3 regions of the Lysinibacillus sp. FSL L8-0312 genome follow, and region 3 is predicted to be linked to each of the others. Evidence: riboswitches for the same ligand, from Rfam matches in the RefSeq annotation. Region 3 holds a riboswitch; each other region holds the start of a gene.
What was found. A riboswitch is a leader RNA that binds a small molecule or an ion and turns the genes downstream of it on or off. The one in region 3 is predicted to bind lysine.
Positions count from the first base shown of each region.

Region 1: it holds a riboswitch for lysine, as region 3 does, so the genes downstream of both, MHI22_RS03870 (transporter substrate-binding domain-containing protein) here and MHI22_RS09655 (aspartate kinase) in region 3, are expected to answer to the same signal.
Region 2: it holds a riboswitch for lysine, as region 3 does, so the genes downstream of both, MHI22_RS17520 (amino acid permease) here and MHI22_RS09655 (aspartate kinase) in region 3, are expected to answer to the same signal.

Region 1 is NZ_JBBOOV010000001.1:737,519-739,796, reverse strand. It holds gene MHI22_RS03870 (transporter substrate-binding domain-containing protein) at 26-883, opposite strand; lysine riboswitch at 1,002-1,188, opposite strand; gene tnpA (IS200/IS605 family transposase) at 1,622-2,095, opposite strand; gene odhB (2-oxoglutarate dehydrogenase complex dihydrolipoyllysine-residue succinyltransferase) at 2,267-2,278, opposite strand, start outside.
Region 2 is NZ_JBBOOV010000001.1:3,474,809-3,477,086, forward strand. It holds gene MHI22_RS17515 (CynX/NimT family MFS transporter) at 1-999, opposite strand, end outside; lysine riboswitch at 1,176-1,352, shown strand; gene MHI22_RS17520 (amino acid permease) at 1,435-2,278, shown strand, end outside.
Region 3 is NZ_JBBOOV010000001.1:1,901,209-1,903,486, reverse strand. It holds gene uvrC (excinuclease ABC subunit UvrC) at 1-673, shown strand, start outside; lysine riboswitch at 783-961, shown strand; gene MHI22_RS09655 (aspartate kinase) at 1,075-2,278, shown strand, end outside.

The DNA.
Region 1 (2,278 bases), 1.2 Mb from region 3:
CCAGCAACTAGCCCGTGCCTTGTCATTATTGTGCTGCTGGTTGTTGAGAAATCGCTTCTTCCATAATCGCTTGACGATCGTCTTCCGAAATACCTTTTAGGATTTCGTTGATTTTTTCACGGTTTGCATCGTCTTTACGTAAGCCTACAGCAATCGAAGTATTGGAAAGATCCGTATCAAAGCCTTCTTCAAATGCGACATATGTGAACTTATCGTTGGCAGTAGCAGCGGAAATACCTTCTGGACGTTCTGCTACATAGCCATCAATTTTGCCAGCCTCTAAAGCGACACGCATTGCGGGGAAGCTTTCCATTGCTGTTTGTTTTTCTACACCGTTAATTTGATCAATAACGTTGTAGTTCGATGTATTTAATTGTGAAGTAATTTTAGCACCAGAGAAATCTTGAATCGATTTTGCATTTTCATACTTGCTACCTTTCTTAATAACCATAACGAAATCAGAAGTATAGTAGTTTTCTGTAAAATCAATCGTTTTCTTACGCTCTTCAGTTGGTGACATACCCGCGATAATCGCATCAATTTTGTTAGATTGTAGCGCTGGTACTAATCCGTCCCATTCCATTTTGACAATGACTAGCTCTTTGCCTAAGCCTTCAGCAATTTTTTTTGCCATTTGGACATCGTAGCCGCCTGCATACTCTGCATTATCAGCAATTTTCACTGCACCATTAGCATCACCTTGCTGTGTCCAGTTAAATGGTGGATAGCCAGCCTCCATTCCGATTCGGAATTCACCGCCACTTGCTTCCTTGTCAGCACCAGCATCACCTGAACCGCCATCCTTTTTGTCGCTAGTGCCACATGCAGCTAGCACAATTGCTGTCATGATAGAGATCATTACTAACAACCATTTTCTTTTCATAAAAAACTCCCCTTTTCTGTAAAAAAATAAGACAACTGTAATAAAAAAGACCTAAGTATATTGAACTTAGGTCTTACCTTGTATGACAGTTGCCCAAATCCTCACTATAATTTCCATTTTCCGAGATAGCACAACCTAGTAAATCTGGAAATCCATTTACTAGGACAGTCCTGCACTTATTCACTGCAGACCCAGCATAAAAGTACGAGCTCCTTTTATACTTCGGCGATATTTCCTTCTTCATTGCGTCTTCGCTTGCTTGAACTCAACAATGAACTAATAAATACCGCGCCTCTACCTCACTGGTAAACGTTAGTGAGGTTTGTTTATTTAATTGATATTTAGATACTACTATAAAACTAGTACACTCGTCAAGACAGTTTTAACATTTTTCTGACTAATGACAATATTAGGATATTGTTCGTTCTCTATTCATTTTAAATCGTTAAGCTTCTATCGATATTTCTGAAAATTAAAACAAATTTTTATTATAGAGTATGTGCTCTATGTGAGAAAAGTTGTGTTTATGTCTTTTTTGCTCCTCTAAACGATATAACATTAGTACTCTTTCAAACATAGAATCGGTCAAAATCTTTCGTCATGCATAATCAGAACCACCAGTATAACTGGTGGTTTGCTCTGCGCGTGAAACGCTGGGGTACTGGCCCATGTCTAAAGACATTCTGAATGGTCTGCCAACCGCACTCCGTTTTCACACAAACCGCTAAAGCGGCTTACTTATTTTTTCTTTCTCTTGATTTCTTCTCCTGTGAATGGGTCAATGAATTCTTTCATCGTCATTTGATCTTGCAGGATATCTTCTTGTAATTGATTTTTTATATACTCTTGTATCTTTTTCTTATTTCGGCCGACTGTGTCCACATAGTATCCTCGACACCAGAATTGACGATTACCGTATTTATACTTTAAATTTGCATGTCGGTCGAAAATCATTAGACTACTCTTCCCTTTTAAATAACCCATGAACGCAGATACACTCAATTTCGGTGGAATACTTACCAACATATGAATATGGTCAGGACAGGCTGTTGCCTCTATGATTTCTACATCTTTTCTTTCACATAATTGGCGCAATATTCTTCCAACATCTGCTTTAATTTGACCATAAATAATCTGCCTTCTATACTTTGGCGCAAAGACGATATGATACTTACAATTCCACGTTGTATGTGCTAAACTTTTATTATCCATTTATGGTGGCTCCTTTCGTACGAAGTCGGTTGACTAGACCTGACTTTATTGTACGTTTGGAGTTTTTTTATTGTCCATAGCTAAAAGCTTTCCGGAACCCCCTGCATAGCAGGGGGTTTTCAAAGCACACAAAAAAACCCTGCTGAACATTGTTCGCAGGGTTGAATCGCATTATGAATTTAA
Region 2 (2,278 bases), 1.6 Mb from region 3:
TGTAAAGAACATCATCGCTAAGGCAAATGAAGAACCTCCTGCTAAACCTAAAAGAATCATCCACAGTACCCCAAGACTTGTCCACTCCATGACAACTCCAGTAAAGCCTATTAAATAGAAGAATGTAAACATCACTACAAGAGGTCTTTGAGAAGCCATTTTACTTGCAATGATAGGCACAGCCAATGCCATTGGTACTTGTGAAAATTGCATGATAGAAAACATCCAACCAGCTTTGTCAGGAGCCAATCCCTGGGCGATGTAGATTTCGGGAATCCAAGCAGCAGTCGTATAAAATAATAAAGACTGTAATCCCATTGCACCTGTGACAGCCCAAGTAACAGGTGACTTCCATAAGGGTGTACTCGTCATTTTAGAGGTAGTGGCTGGCTCAGGTTTATTTGATTTCAATTGAGGTATCCAAATTAAAATCGTTACGACCACTAGTACAAGTGCAATGGACAGCGCTCCTTGCCAGCCAAATGATGAATTGGCTATAGGATAGCTAATACCTGCGCCAAGCCCAGCCGTTAAGTTCATCGACATAGTGAAAAATGCCATTAATAAACCAACATGGTATGGAAATTTTAATTTTAATAATCCTGGAATCAGCACATTTCCAAATGATATGGCTATGCCGATGAGTACAGTACCAAATACAAGTAACCCCGTTGTACCAAGGGAACGTAGAACAATCCCCAAGGCTAATAAAATAGTGGATAAAAATAGTGTTAGCTCAAGCCCTAGTTTGCGTGCTACAACGGGCGCAAATGGTGAGATGGTAGCAAAAGCGAGCAATGGAATCGTTGTTAGAAAGCCTGCAAGTACATTAGAAATACCAAGATCGTCACGGATAAATGATATAATAGGGCCAACAACAGTTAGTGGCATTCTTAATGTAGAGGCTATAAAGATAACTCCGAAGACTAAAAGTAAGGTTGTTCCCCTCCAGCTAATTTTTTTACTCGGAAAACTAGCGGAATGATCATTTGTAGTCAAAATAAATCCCCCTGTTCGTAACCGCTCTAATTGAACTACTATAACACTTTAACAAACTAATAAAAATAGTAGAAGATTCACAAAATACAGAACATTTATTGTTATATTGAAATGTCAAAGGTCTTATGCTAATATAATAAGCATCATAAATTTAATAATTATATGCCTCATGTTTGTATTGAGGTAGAGGTCGCGATATTTATAAGTATGCTAATGGAAATGACAAGCATTGATGAGATTAGCTGAAAGGGAATATTGCCGAAGTGTGAGGGGACTTGAAAACCTCATGCTGGGGCTGTCTCCGAAAGGAACAGAACTGTCACGTTTGCACAACGTGTTGAGCTATCATTTAGGAAAAACTGAGGATTAACTTAGCCATCACAGTGTATATGTGATGGCATTTTTTTGCCTCGTAAATAGGAAGGAAGCTATATCGTGAGTGAAATAAAAGTAAATCAGCTCGGACATAAAGCGCCAAAGCTGAAAAAAGAATTGAAAAGCCGTCATATCACAATGATTTCTTTAGGCGGTACAATTGGTACGGGACTATTTTTAGCCAGTGGTGGTGCCATTGCACAAGCTGGACCTGGTGGTGCATTGCTTGCCTACGCCCTAATCGGTATTATGGTGTACTTTTTAATGACAAGCTTAGGGGAAATGGCTGCCTATATGCCATCATCCGGTTCATTTAGTACGTATGCAACAAAATTTGTAGATCCAGCACTAGGCTTTGCATTAGGCTGGAACTATTGGTATAACTGGGCAATCACTATTGCAGCAGAAATTGCGGCAGTATCCTTAATTATGAAATATTGGTTCCCTGATAGTTCATCAGCCCTTTGGACAGTATTATTTATTGCTGTTGTACTGTCATTTAATTTACTTTCTGTAAAGAGCTATGGAGAAAGTGAATATTGGTTTGCGATGATTAAAGTAGTGACAGTCATTGTTTTTATTATTATCAGTTTATTAATGATTTTTGGTATTTTAGGTGGACAGGCGCCTGTAGGCTTTACTAATTTCTTTATTAGTGATGGACCATTTCACGGTGGCTTCCTAGCTACATTTGGAATTTTCCTAGCAGCCGGATTTTCATTCCAAGGAACAGAGTTACTTGGGATTACAGCAGGTGAAACAGACGATCCAGGAAAAAATATTCCAAAGGCTGTTAAATCCGTATTCTGGCGTATTCTTTTGTTTTATATTTTAGCAATTGGTGCAATCGGAATGTTGATTCCATTTACAGATGAACGCTTATTATCAGAAGATATCGCAGTAT
Region 3 (2,278 bases):
AGGTATTTCAACGCCATTACGAATTGAGGCATTTGACAATAGTCATATGCATGGCACGGATGCTGTATCGGCTATGGTTGTCTTCATTGATGGAAAGCCTGCGAAAAAGGAATATCGTAAATACAAAACGCGTACGGCTGCAAAGCATGATGATTACGGTGCGATGCAAGAGGTTATACGTCGGCGATATTCGCGTGTCTTAAAGGAAGGCTTGCCATTGCCAGATTTGGTCTTAATTGATGGTGGCAAGGGGCAAATGGAAGTCGCCCGTGAAGTACTAGAAGATGAGCTTGGACTTGTTATACCGATTGCAGGTTTAGCAAAAGATGATAAGCATAATACGTCGCAGCTATTGTTTGGTGATCCACCAGAAGTAATTGCCTTAAAGCGTACTAGTGATGGCTTTTATTTATTACAACGAATTCAGGACGAAGTTCACCGCTTTGCTATTACCTTCTTGCGCCAACAGCATGAGAAGCATGCCATTCAATCGGTGTTAGACCATATTGAAGGTGTGGGGCCAAAACGCAAGCAGCAGTTGCTCAAACATTTTGGTTCAGTTAAGAAAATTCGAGAGGCGAGCGAGCTAACTTTGCAGGAGGCAGGAATACCTGCTAATTTAGCGAGCCAAATTTATAGCTATTTTCAGCAAGAGTCATTGTCAAAGGAATAGACATGTGCTAAGGTTGTAAATAACATTGTTCGTCAATGTGATGAATAGCGAACTGGTGTGGCTAGCATGTTGACGCCAGCGTTAAACCAATTGAATACATTCACTTTATGGTGATGATAGAGGTGCAAGATTCAAGAGTAACACAATGGAGGATGAACAAGTCCAGAGATCGTGTGTGAAAGGGGAGCTTGCCGAAGTATAGCATTGTTGTTTCCTTTGTTGTACTGGTTTTACATTTAAGAAATGTAAGATTGTCGATTCTAAAAGTTTCGGAGAGCTATCACACATGCACAAGTTACGATCATTGTACATGTTATAGGCAGCTTTCACGTTATGTGGAGGCTGCCTTTTAGTTTTCTAGAAGCAGGTGAAATATATGACTGGAAAGGAGAACGCAAGAAATGGCTAAAATAGTGATGAAGTTTGGAGGGGCTGCACTAGCTTCTACTGAACAAATCCAAGAGGCAGCAAGGAAGGCGATTGCTGAAAAGGACAGAGGCTTCGATGTAGTCGTGGTCGTTGCAGCAATGGGACACACAATGAAAGATGTGCAAACGATGGTACATCAACTAACGGACGAAGTGCCCAAACGAGAATTAGCTGCAGTCGTGTCTACGGGCTCTCAATTATCCAGCGCTTTATTTGCCATCGCATTACAGGAAGCGGGCTATGAGGCAGTGTCCTTAACTGGATGGCAAGCAGGTATACATACAGATTGTAAGTATCGTCATGCACGTATTGACTATATCGATGACAGTCGTATTGAAGAACATCTTGTACAGGGACAAATTGTAGTGATTGCTGGAGAACAGGGTATTGATGAGGAACAAAATATTACTACACTTGGCAAAGGCGGAGCTGAAACAACAGCTATAGCACTCGCGGTAGCATTGGAAGCAGAGCGAACTGATATGTACACAAATGTTGACGGTGTTTATACAGCAGATCCACGCTATGTCAGCAAAGCTCAAAAGCTGCAGGAAATCTCCTATGATGAAATGCTGGAGTTATCTAATTTAGGATCACATGTTATTCATCCTCGTGCAGTGGAGTTAGCAAAAAAATTTCAAATGCCCGTTATTATACGCTCTAGCTTAGTAGAGTCAGTAGGTACTTTATTGAAGGAGGAAGTGGAAATGGAGAAAAATTTAGTCGTCCGTGGTGTAGCCTTTGAGTCAGATATTATCCGTTTAACAGTGGGGTATGATGCGTATGCCGATGGTGCATTGGCAGATATGTTTACAATCCTTGCAGAAAACCGCATTAATGTAGATATTATTGTACAGGCAATCATTGATGGCTTAAAACCAACTGTGTCTTTTTCCATTTTAAAAGAAGAATTTGCGGAAACATTGCGTGTTCTAGAAGATAGTAAATTGTCACTTGGCTTTAGTTTTGCTGACTTTGAAATAGGGTTGGCGAAGGTTTCTATCATTGGCTCAGGTATGGCCTCTAATCCAGGTGTGGCTGCTCGCATGTTTGATCGATTACGTCGTGAAGATATTCCTATAAAAATGGTTAGTACGTCTGAAATAAAAGTGTCTGTTGTTGTACCACAGGATGATATGATTCGTGCAGCAAATGCCTTGCATGATGAATTCAATT